One region of the Streptomyces sp. SD31 genome, then DNA from elsewhere that is predicted to be linked to it. Evidence: riboswitches for the same ligand, from Rfam matches in the RefSeq annotation. Region 1 holds a riboswitch; each other region holds the start of a gene.

Region 1 (3,904 bases):
GTTGGTCGTGTCGATGCGGATGAGGTCGGAGGTGAACGTGACGACCTCGTCCAGTGCCTGCCCGTCAGCCATACTGCTCCTCCATCGCGGCCGAGACGATCGTGGTCACTGCCTTGAAGGTACGGATTCCCTCGTACATCCGCTCGCTGGTGTACGCCACCTTCCGCTCCCCGATCCGTTCGACACCGGGGACGACGGTGGCCGCCATGGCGAGGTGCTCGGCGTCGAACTCGACGGCGACGGTGAACGGGCCGCCGCTCACCGGCTCCTGACGGACCGCCAGCGCGGCCGCCTCCTTGGCGGCGGCCTGGATGTCCGCGGCGGTCCTGGCCGGCGTACGGCACACGGCGGCGTACCGCGAGACATGGTCCTTGACGGCGACCTTCAGCGCGCCGGGCGCGTACCCGAGCGCGTCCTCGCAGGCCACGTCGTCGCCGGTGACGAGCACGACGGGCACGCCGTACTCGGCGACGACATGCGCGTTCAGCAGCCCCTCGCTCGCCCGTACGTCGTTCAGCCACACCCCGGTGATGGAGTTGGCGAGGTAGGTGTGGGCGAGGACGCCCTCCATGCCGGCGCCCGCGTGGTAGCCGACGAAGGCGATGCCGTCCACGTCGCCGTGCTGCACGCCCTCGACCATGGACAGCGCCTTGTGCCGACCGGTGAGCATCTCCGCCCGCTCGTCGAGCCGCTCCAGCAGCAGATTGCGCATGGTCCAGTGCGCCTCGTTGATGACGACCTCGTCGGCACCGCCGGCGAAGAACCCCAGCACCGCGGCATTGACGTCCGAGGTGAACATCCCCCGGCACCGCTCCCACTGCGACGTCCCGGGCAGCACGTCGGCCGGCCAGGTAACGCCGGTGGCGCCCTCCATGTCGGCGCTGATGAGGATCTTCATACCAGGCCCTGTCCTCTCCAGGTCGGACAGCCGCAACGATTCGGCGACATCAATGGCTGACACCAGTTTCGTGGAGGGCAGCGTGAGTGTAGACCGACATCGGCGTGTCGCCACGGCTTTGCCCCAGGATGGCCTGAGTCTCGTACGGCTTCGCGCCGCGTCAGAACTTCGTTTCGAGCGAGTGGCCCACCTCGCCGGGTGCCGCTGGGCAGGAGGGTGACGTCGTAGCGCGTGTCGACGGAGCCGTTCCAGCGGCCCTGGAGCTCCGGAAGCCACGAGAGTGGTTTCGTCAGAGGCGTCGGCGCCGTCGCGGCCGACGGCCCACGCCGCGCCGAGCGCACCGGAATACCGAAAACAGGTACGACAGAACCAGGCGAACGCCCCTTTCGCGCCCCCGAGGCGCGCTTGTCAGCCACCCTGTGCGGGCACTACTGTCACCACGCCTTGGTGAACGGGAAATCCGGTGTGATGCCGGTGCGGCCCTCGCCACTGTGAATCGGGAAGTCCGGCTCCAGCCCTCACGGGCAGCCACTGGGTCTTGGGACCCGGGAAGGCGGAGCACGGGCGGTGGTACCCGTCAGCCAGGAGACCGGCCAAGGCGCGTCAACCATCCACGAGGTGCTGGAGAGGGTCTGCTGAGCCATGCACATAGCCGAGGGTTTCCTGCCTCCGGCGCACGCGGTCGCCTGGGGCGTCGCGTCCGCGCCATTCGTCGTCCACGGAGTCAAGTCACTCACCCGTGAGGTCAGGGAGCACCCCGAGAGCACACTGCTCCTCGGCGCCTCCGGGGCCTTCACGTTCGTCCTGTCCGCGCTGAAGCTGCCCTCGGTGACCGGCAGCTGCTCGCACCCCACCGGCACCGGCCTCGGCGCCATCCTGTTCCGGCCGCCGATCATGGCGGTCCTGGGCACCATCACCCTGCTCTTCCAGGCGCTGCTGCTCGCGCACGGCGGCCTGACCACGCTCGGCGCCAACGTCTTCTCGATGGCGATCGTGGGGCCCTGGGCCGGATACGCCCTGTACAAACTGCTGCGGCGGTACGACGTGCCGCTGATGGTGGCGGTGTTCTTCGGTGCGTTCCTCGCCGACCTGTCCACCTACTGCGTCACCAGCGTGCAGCTGGCGCTCGCCTTCCCCGACCCGAGCAGCGGATTCCTGGGCGCGCTCGGCAAGTTCGGCTCCATCTTCGCCGTCACCCAGATCCCCCTCGCGGTGAGCGAGGGCCTGCTGACGGTGCTCGTGATGCGGCTGCTGGTGCAGTCCAGCAAGGGCGAACTGACCCGGCTGGGCGTGCTCCTCACCAAGAAGCAGTCCGGGACCGGGACCGAGACCCAGGTGGTGGGCCGATGAGCAGGAACACGAAGATCAACCTCTTGCTGCTGCTCGTCGTGGCCGCCCTCGCGGTGCTGCCGCTGGCCCTCGGCCTCGGCGACCACAAGGAGCAGCCGTTCACGGGCGCCGACGGCGAGGCGGAGAACGCGATCACCGAGATCGAGCCGGACTACGAGCCCTGGTTCTCGCCGCTGTACGAACCGCCCTCCGGTGAGATCGAGTCGGCGCTCTTCTCCCTCCAGGCGGCCCTCGGGGCCGGTGTCCTCGCCTACTACTTCGGTCTGCACCGCGGGCGGCGGCAGGGGGAACAGCGGGCGCTGGAGCGGGTGGGGGACACCGGCGGCGCAGCCGGTGACACCGCCGGGGAATCCACGGCCGAAAGGGCCTGAGTTCCGTGCTGCCGATCGACGCGGCGGCGCACAGCAGTCGCTGGCGCCGCCGTCACCCCGTGGACAAGGCCGTGCTCGGGCTCGGTCTCACCGTGCTCGCGATCTCGCTGCCGCCCTGGCCGGGTGCGGCCCTGGTGCTCCTGACGTCTCTCGTGGTGCTGCTGGGACCGGCGGGCGTGCCCGGCCGCCGGCTGTGGCGCGCCTACCGCGTTCCGCTGGGCTTCTGCGTGACCGGCGCGGTCACGTTGCTCGTCCAGGTCGGCGGGCCGGAGGGCTTCGTGTCCCTGGCCGACGACGGTCCCCTGCGCGCCGGGGAGCTGCTGCTGCGCACCTCGGCCGCCTCGCTCGGGGTGCTGCTGTTCGCCTTCACCACTCCGATGTCCGACCTGCTGCCCCGCCTGGTGAAGGCCGGGGTGCCCGCACCTGTCGTCGACGTCGCCCTGGTGACGTACCGCATGAGCTTCCTGCTGCTGGACTCGATGCGCCGGATCCGGGAGGCCCAGGCCGCCCGGCTCGGGCATGCCGGCCGGGCCGCGGAGTGGCGTTCCCTGGCCGGGCTCGGGGCCACCGCGTTCGTGCGGGCCTTCGACCGGGCCACCCGGCTCCAGGCCGGGCTCGCCGGGCGCGGCTACGACGGCACCCTGCGCGTCCTGGTGCCCGAGGCCCGGGTCTCCGTCCGCTTCACGGCCGCGAGTTGCGCACTCCTCGCAGCGCTGGCCGCCCTCACCCTCGTACTGGAAAAGGCCCTGCCATGAGCGAGCCCACCGCACTGGTCGCCCTGCGGGGCGCGTCCTACGCCTACGAGGACGGCCCCGTCGTGCTCAGCGACCTCGACTTCGACGTCCGCGAGGGGCGCGCGCTGGCGCTGCTCGGCCGCAACGGCAGCGGCAAGACCACGCTGATGCGGCTGCTCAGCGGTGGACTGCGCCCGTGCGCCGGGCAGTTGACGGTGGAGGGTGCGCCGGTCAGGTACGACCGCAAGGGCCTGACCCGGCTGCGTACGACCGTGCAGCTGGTGGTGCAGGACCCCGACGACCAGCTCTTCGCCGCGTCCGTCGCCCAGGACGTCTCCTTCGGCCCGCTGAACCTCGGTCTGCCCGACGTCGAGGTGCGCGCGCGGGTCGACGAGGCGCTCGCCGCCCTGGACATCACCGCGCTGGCCGACCGGCCCACGCACCTGCTGTCGTACGGGCAGCGCAAGCGCACGGCCATCGCGGGTGCCGTCGCGATGCGGCCGCGTGTGCTGATCCTGGACGAACCGACCGCCGGTCTCGACCCCGACGGC
Region 2 (3,904 bases), on a different contig from region 1:
GCAGCGCCTCACGGGTGCGGGCGTCCCAGACGCCCAGCGCCTTCAGCTCGTCGACCAGGTAGGAGTTGACCTGGAGGAACTCGCCGGACAGCGTCTCGCGCTTGAACAGGTTGGAGACCTGCGGCTCGATGCACTCGTAGACGCCGGCGATGGACGCGATGGTGGCGGTGGGCGCGATGGCGAGGAGGAGGGAGTTGCGCAGGCCGGTGGTGGCCATCCGGTCCCGCAGGGCGGCCCAGCGCTCCGGCCAGGTCAGGCGAACGCTCGTGAAATGGTCGGGGTGCAGGACACCCTTGGCCGTCCGGGTCTTCTCCCAGGCCGGCAGCGGGCCGCTGCGCTCGGCGAGGTCGGCGGAGGCCTCGTACGCGGCGAGCATGATGCGCTCGGCGATACGCGTGGAGAGCTGTTTCGCCTCGGCCGAGTCGAAGGGCAGCCGCAGCTTGAAGAAGACGTCCTGGAGCCCCATCGCGCCCAGCCCGACCGGGCGCCACTTGGCGTTGGACCGGCCCGCCTGCTCGGTCGGGTAGAAGTTGATGTCGACGACCCGGTCGAGGAAGGTGACGGCGGTACGGACGGTGGCGTCCAGCCGCTCCCAGTCGATGTCGCCGGTCGCCGTGTCGACGAACGCGCCGAGGTTGACCGACCCCAGGTTGCAGACCGCCGTCTCCCCGTCGTCCGTGACCTCCAGGATCTCCGTGCACAGGTTGGAGGAGTGGACGACATGGCCCGGCAGGGCCGTCTGGTTGGCGGTGCGGTTGGCGGCGTCCTTGAAGGTCATCCAGCCGTTGCCGGTCTGCGCGAGGGTGCGCATCATACGGCCGTACAGGTCGCGGGCCGGGATGGTCTTCTTCGCGAGGCCCGCCTCCTCGGCCTTGCGGTAGGCGGCGTCGAACTCCTCGCCCCACAGGTCGACCAGCTCGGGCACGTCGGCGGGGGAGAACAGGGACCACAGGGCGTCGGCGTTCACGCGGCGCATGAACTCGTCCGGGACCCAGTGCGCGAGGTTCAGGTTGTGCGTACGGCGGGCGTCCTCGCCGGTGTTGTCGCGCAGCTCCAGGAACTCCTCGATGTCGGAGTGCCAGGTCTCCAGGTAGACCGCGGCGGCACCCTTGCGCCGGCCGCCCTGGTTCACGGCGGCGACCGAGGCGTCGAGCGTCTTCAGGAACGGGACGATCCCGTTGGAGTGCCCGTTGGTGCCGCGGATCAGCGAACCCCGGGAGCGGATACGGGAGTACGACAGGCCGATGCCGCCGGCGTGCTTCGACAGGCGGGCGACCTGGTGGTAGCGGTCGTAGATGGAGTCCAGCTCGTCCTTGGGGGAGTCCAGGAGGTAGCAGGACGACATCTGGGGGTGCCGGGTGCCGGAGTTGAAGAGGGTGGGGGAGGAGGGGAGGTAGTCGAGGCGGCTCATGAGCCCGTAGAGCGCGGCGACTTCGTCGACCGACCTGGTCGTGTCGTCCTCGGCGAGGCCGGCGGCGACGCGCAGCATGAAGTGCTGGGGCGTCTCGATGACCTTTCGGGTGAGGGGGTGCCGGAGCAGGTACCGGCTGTGCAGGGTGCGCAGGCCGAAGTAGCCGAAGCGGTCGTCGGCGGCGGTGTCGATCAGGTCGTCGAGGCGGGCGCGGTGCAGACGCACGAACTCGGCGGTCCGGTCGGCGATGAGCCCCTCGCGATGGCCGACGGCCACCGACTCGGTGAAGGACGTGACGCCCTGCGAGGCGGCCTCGGCCGCGATGGAGAGGGTCAGCAGCCGGGCGGCCAGCCTGCTGTAGGCGGGGTCCTCGGAGATGAGACCGGCCGCCGCCTCGGTGGCCAGCTCGCGCAGCTCCGCTTCGTCCGCGACGGCGGACCGGCCGCGCAACGCGGCGGCGGCGACCCGGCCGGGGTCGGCGTCGGGGAGGTCGGCGGTCAGCTCGGTCAGGGTCCGCAACAAGGCGGTTCCCGGAGCGTCCTCGTCCGTCGGGACGGTCGGGACGGCTGAGGCCGGGTCTGCTGGCGCGATGGTCACGTGGGGGCTCTCCCTCGCTCGGCACGGGGGCCTTGCGGGAGGGCAGGGGGCAGCACACGAGCGCACGCGGCGTCGCGTCCACCGGCCCATTCCACGAGGCCCGGACGTCGGAGCGCACCGACCGGGTGGCCGGGGCGCGCTGTCGACAGGTCCTCGGACTGACTCTCGTACGACGGCATGCGGGCATACGTGTACGAGTACACCGTTGCGGGACAGTTCCGGATTCGCACCGGATTCCCCTGCGGCGACAGCGAGCATGAGCATACATCTTGTGCCGGGCTGTCGTGTCACCCCCAGATGTTGTGTCGGGGTGGTTTCAGAGCGTCAACTCATAGGTGAGGAGCGTGATGTCGTCGAGGGCCGGGACCGGGTTCCAGTCCCGCTCGGGCGTGCGGACGAAGCCCACCCGCTCGTAGATGCGGTGGGCGCTGTGCATGGTGCGCTGGGTCGACAGGACGATGCGTACGCAGCCCTCCGTGGCCCGTGCGCGGTCGACGCAGGCGCGTACGAGGGCCTCGCCGACGCCCCGGCCCCGGGCGTCCCGCGCGACCGCCAGCATGCGGATCTCGGCCTCGCCGGAGCGCGCAATGTCGGCCATCGGCCCGCCGCTCGGCACGAAGGTCACGCCACCCAGCAGCCGGCCCTTCTCGACCGCCACCAGCACCTCGGCTGCCGCTGCTCGCTTTGCCGCGTTCCTCAGCTCGCCGAGGTACGCGTCGCTCTCCCCGAAGTCGAGCAGACCGTCCTGGAGGTAGGCCTGCGCGGTGATCTCACCGAGGGCCTCGTACTCGCCGGGTTCCACCTGCCGGATCACGATGTCCATGCAGGTGAGTGTGGCGGACGGGTACGCCGACGGGCCGCCGGATTTCTCCGACGGCCCGTCGATGCCGGGTACTCAGTGGGACGAACCCGCAGTCGCCGGCGGCAGCTCCACCTGGACGCCCGGGTCGCCCGCGTCCGCCGTGTAGTCCTCCGGCCTGGTCTCGTCGACGCCCTCGGGGGCCTTCGCCGCCTTCAGGACGAAGGTGAGGACGACCGTCACGACCACGTTCAGCACGAACGCCGTCAGGCCGATGTAGCCGATCTCCCCGATGCCGGGGATCTCCTTCGCCGAGCCGCCGAAGTGCTTCTGCGTCGGCGAGGCGACGCCGTACGCGGCGACCGTGCCGTAGATCATGCCGACCGCCCAGCCGGCCAGCAGGGCCCAGCGGTGGAACCAGCGGGTGAACAGGCCGCCGACCAGGGCCGGGAAGGTCTGCAGGATCCAGATGCCGCCCAGGAGCTGGAAGTTGATCGCGACCGTCTTGTCCATGGTCAGGACGAAGACCAGGGCGCCCACCTTCACCAGCAGGGACACCAGCTTGGAGACCTTGGTCTCCTGCGCGGGAGTGGCGTCCGGCTTGATGAAGTCCTTGTAGATGTTGCGGGTGAAGAGGTTCGCGGCCGCGATGGACATGATGGCCGCGGGGACGAGGGCACCGATGCCGATCGCCGCGAAGGCCACGCCCGCGAACCAGGACGGGAACATGTCCTCGAAGAGCTGTGGGATCGCCAACTGGGGGTTGGTGACCGAGACTCCGGCCGCGATCGCCATGAAGCCCAGCAGGGCCAGCAGGCCGAGCATGAGGGAGTACAGCGGCAGGATCGTGGTGTTGCGGCGGATCACCTCACGGCTCCTGGAGGAGAGCGTCGCGGTGATCGAGTGCGGGTACATGAACAGCGCGAGCGCGGAACCCAACGCCAGCGTGGCGTATGTCCACTGGCCCGCCTCCGGCGGGATCAGACCGCCGGCCTTGGCTGCCGTGTACTTCTCGCTCGCCGCGCCGAAGATCTCGTCGAACCCGCCCAGCTTGATCGGGATGTAGATGATCGCCACCGCGATGACGACGTAGATCA
Region 3 (3,904 bases), on a different contig from region 1:
CCCGGCTCGGCGGCCAGGGCGTCGACGTCGGTGAAGTTCGACATGAGGGGGATCGCACAGACGGCGACACGGAGCACGTCCTCGCCGACGGGGGCGGAGACCTGGGACTCCCTCACCGCACCCCGCAGGGAGACCCGCAGCCCGTCCTCCTCATCGATACCGAGCCCGTGCTGAAAGGGGAGGACGCCGTACGTGTGCCGACCGGTGAGGCCGTGCAGCATGTCGAGCCCCGGTTCGAGCAGCGAGACGTCCCCACGGAACTTGTTGACGAGGAACCCGGCGACGAGCGCCTGATCCTCGGGGGAGAGAAGCGCGACCGTCCCGAAGAAGGAGGCGAAGACCCCGCCACGGTCGATGTCACCGACGACGAGCACAGGCAGCCGCGCATTGCGCGCGATCCCCATGTTCACGATGTCCGTCCGCCGCAGATTGATCTCGGCGGGAGAACCGGCCCCCTCACAGATCACCGCGTCATACGTGCCCCGCAACTCGGCGAGACAGTCGAGCACGGTCCCGAGGAGTTGCTGCTGCCGCCCGCCGTGATAGCCGCGCGCACTCAGCTCACCGACCGGCTTGCCCATGAGCACGACCTGACTGCTCTGCTCGCCACCGGGCTTGAGCAGCACGGGGTTCATGAGCGCGGTCGGCTCGACGCGGCAGGCCTGCGCCTGCATGGCCTGCGCCCGCCCGATCTCGGCCCCCTCCCGCGTCACGAACGAGTTGAGGGACATGTTCTGCGCCTTGAAGGGCGCGACCTTGACCCCCTGCCGCACCAGCCACCGGCAGATCCCGGCGGTGACGACGCTCTTGCCGGCGTCGGAGGTGGTACCGGCGACGAGAAGCCCACCGACCGTCATGACGTACGCCCCTTCACGATGCGGCGCGCGGCGACACTGACGCCGAGCGCGAGCCAACCGACGCGCCGGGAGAGCCGTACGGCACGCTCGATGTCTTGGGTGACGACGGCACGCCCGGCGGCACCGTTGAGCACCGGCCGGTGCTCGACCCGCCCCCGGTACGACAGGGTTCCGCCCAGCCGCACCCCGAGGGCGCCGGCGAACGACGCCTCGACCGGCCCGGCGTTGGGACTCGGATGCTTGCCGGCATCGGCGCGCCAGGCCTGCACGGCCCCCCGCGGATCGTCCCCCGCCACAGCCGCGAGCACGGCGGTGAGCCGCGCCCCGGGCCACCCGGCGACATCGTCGAGCCGGGCCGAAGCCCACCCGTACCGCCGGTACTTGGGCGACTTGTGCCCGACCATGGCGTCGAGCGTGTTCACGGCCCGAAACCCGACCAGCGCCGGCACTCCTCCCAAGGCCCCCCACACCAGCGCTCCCACGACCGCGTCGGAGGTGTTCTCGGCGACGGACTCGACCACGGCCCGGGCGATCCCGTCAGCATCCAGCGCCTGCGGATCCCGCCCGCACAGATGCGGCAGCCGCGCCCGAGCCGCCTCGACATCGCCGGCCTCCAGGGCACGCCCGATGCCCCGGGCCTCCCGGGCGAGCGAAGTCCCCCCGACCACGGCCCAGGTGGCGGCGGTGGTCAGTGCGAGGGAGGCGGCGGGAGAGGTACGTACGGCACGAGCGGCGACGGCTGCGAGCGCTACGGCGCCACCGGCGCACACGGCGGTGTGCAGCGCGCCCCACCCCCGGTGGTCCCGCCACAACACCCGCTCCACGGCGCCGGCGGCACGCCCGAACGCGGCGACCGGATGCCCCCGGCGAGGGTCGCCGAGCAGCAGATCACCGAGAAGTCCGGCGGCGGCGCCGTACGCGAAGACGCGATCGGCACGCATCGGAGTCAGCCGACCGTGGGGTCAGACGCGGGTCTGATACTGCATGTCGATCGGCAGGCGAGCATCGCGTTATGTCCTCACTCAGGGTGTCCACGCCCTGGTTCGACGAGACCGGCGGCGAGAGTTCCTGGCTCCCGGGGCTATCTACCCCGGTGACAGTGGCGGGACCGCGCCGGACTTTCACCGGCTTCCTCTTCTGCCGCCGTACATGGCTCCGGAAGTCCACCACGGGGTTGGAAGGGGCGTCAACTTGCCGTTGACCTGCGACAGCGGAGTGTGCAGAACCCCACACCGGAGTCGAAAGCGCCCTGCCCGCCACCGTCGTGAGACGGAGGCGGGCAGGGCGGATGCGGAGGCCGGTGTGTCAGGCCACGATCAGATAGATGCCGTAGGCCACAGCCGCCGCACACGCGGCGAAGCACGCGTACGCGCCGGTGACCGCCAGGGCGGCCGAACCGCCCTGGGCCGAGGCCTTCTCCTGGCGGGACAGGCCCGCGATACCGAGGGTGAACAGGCCCACCAGGGCCACCGTGACCACGAGGCTGACGCCGAAGACGGAGCCGAGGGCCACCCAGTCGATCTTCATGATTCTTCTTTCCGGGTAACTGGGGTGAGTAAACGGCCGGGTGTCAGACCGTGGCCTGCGAAGGCGTCGGCTCGGAGGACGGGGCCGGGATCGTGGCCGCCAGGTCCTCGGTCACCGTGCCGCCCGTAGGAGGCGGGGTCACGGCGGCCATCGCCGTGGTGACGACACCCGCCGGCTCGTCGGTCTCGTTGACGTTCGTGTGGTCGACGACCTCACGGCGGGAGATCTTCCAGATGGCGGCGCTGGAGGCGACCAGGAACACCGCGACGAGGGCCGTGCCCCAGGCGCCGAAGCCGGTCACGTACTCGGCGAGCGCGCCGACCAGTGCGGCGGCCGGGAGCGTGAGGCCCCAGGCGACGAACATGCGGGTGGCCGTCGACCAGCGGACCACGCCGCCCTTGCGGCCGAGGCCCGCGCCCATCACCGCGCCGGAGACGGAGTGCGTGGTGGAGAGGGAGAAGCCCAGGTGGGAGGAGGCCAGGATGACCGTCGCGGCGCTGGTCTGGGCGGCGAAGCCCTGCTGCGGCTGGAGGTCGGTCAGGCCCTTGCCCATGGTGCGGATGATGCGCCAGCCGCCGAGGTAGGTGCCGAGCGCGATGGCGATGCCCGCGGAGAGGATGACCCACATGGGCGGGTCGGAGTCGGGGGCGAGGGTGCCGCCGGCGACCAGGGCGAGGGTGATGATGCCCATCGTCTTCTGCGCGTCGTTCGTGCCGTGGGCCAGCGAGACCAGGCCGGCGGAGGCGATCTGACCGGCGCGGTAGCCCTTCTTGGACGCGTTGCCGTCGGCCTTCTTGCCGAGGGAGTACGTCAGGCGCGTGGCCAGCAGCGCGGCGATGCCCGCGACCAGCGGGGCGGCGATCGCCGGGATCAGCACCTTGGTGACGAGCACGTCGCCGTGGACCGCGCCGACGCCGGCCGAGGCGATGGTGGCGCCGATCAGGCCGCCCATGAGGGCGTGCGAGGAGCTGGAGGGCAGTCCGACCAGCCAGGTCAGCAGGTTCCAGAGGATCGCGCCGACCAAGGCGGCGAAGATGACCTCGGGACGGATGCCGGTCTCGTCGACGAGACCTTTGGAGATCGTGTTGGCGACCTCCACCGAGAGGAAGGCGCCGACAAGGTTCAGCACGGCGGACATGGCCACCGCGACCTTGGGCTTGAGCGCACCGGTCGAGATGGTCGTGGCCATCGCGTTGGCGGTGTCGTGGAAACCGTTCGTGAAATCGAACGCGAGTGCGGTTACCACCACAATCGCGAGGATCAGCGAGAAGTTTTCCATTTACCCAGGCAATCGTTCGAGGTCGTTGTCCGGACGAACGTAGGTAACCTGAGTGAACGGAAGATGAACTGAGGCAGGCCGCACGGTGTCCTGCGGAGGGGGTTGTTCTGACGGAAGCGGAGATTGCTGCTCCGCCGGTCTCGTCGGTCATCGCACGGCCCAGGCGCCGCAAGGCTCAGGAGCCCCGGGCGAACTTCCTCAGCTGGGTCATCGACCCGTTGAAGAGATTCTGGTCACCCGG

The links. A riboswitch is a leader RNA that binds a small molecule or an ion and turns the genes downstream of it on or off. The one in region 1 is predicted to bind cobalamin.
Region 2: linked by a shared signal. The riboswitch ahead of ACTMVF_RS26605 (ribonucleoside-diphosphate reductase subunit alpha) and the one ahead of ACTMVF_RS10510 (energy-coupling factor ABC transporter permease) in region 1 are both predicted to bind cobalamin.
Region 3: linked by a shared signal. The riboswitch ahead of ACTMVF_RS37955 (cobalamin biosynthesis protein) and the one ahead of ACTMVF_RS10510 (energy-coupling factor ABC transporter permease) in region 1 are both predicted to bind cobalamin.

The regions. Positions count from the first base shown of each region.
Region 1 covers NZ_JBQHCX010000004.1:141,520-145,423, reverse strand. The annotation lists gene ACTMVF_RS10520 (M20/M25/M40 family metallo-hydrolase) at 1-72, opposite strand, end outside; gene ACTMVF_RS10515 (M55 family metallopeptidase) at 65-898, opposite strand; cobalamin riboswitch at 1,327-1,510, shown strand; gene ACTMVF_RS10510 (energy-coupling factor ABC transporter permease) at 1,541-2,248, shown strand; gene ACTMVF_RS10505 (energy-coupling factor ABC transporter substrate-binding protein) at 2,245-2,619, shown strand; gene cbiQ (cobalt ECF transporter T component CbiQ) at 2,625-3,374, shown strand; gene ACTMVF_RS10495 (energy-coupling factor ABC transporter ATP-binding protein) at 3,371-3,904, shown strand, end outside.
Region 2 covers NZ_JBQHCX010000013.1:24,579-28,482, forward strand. The annotation lists gene ACTMVF_RS26605 (ribonucleoside-diphosphate reductase subunit alpha) at 1-2,008, opposite strand, end outside; cobalamin riboswitch at 2,136-2,272, opposite strand; gene ACTMVF_RS26610 (GNAT family N-acetyltransferase) at 2,325-2,831, opposite strand; gene mctP (monocarboxylate uptake permease MctP) at 2,904-3,904, opposite strand, start outside.
Region 3 covers NZ_JBQHCX010000023.1:61,893-65,796, reverse strand. The annotation lists gene ACTMVF_RS37960 (cobyric acid synthase) at 1-857, opposite strand, end outside; gene ACTMVF_RS37955 (cobalamin biosynthesis protein) at 854-1,798, opposite strand; cobalamin riboswitch at 1,901-2,040, opposite strand; gene ACTMVF_RS37950 (hypothetical protein) at 2,163-2,384, opposite strand; gene ACTMVF_RS37945 (anion permease) at 2,428-3,663, opposite strand; gene ACTMVF_RS37940 (lysozyme) at 3,839-3,904, opposite strand, start outside.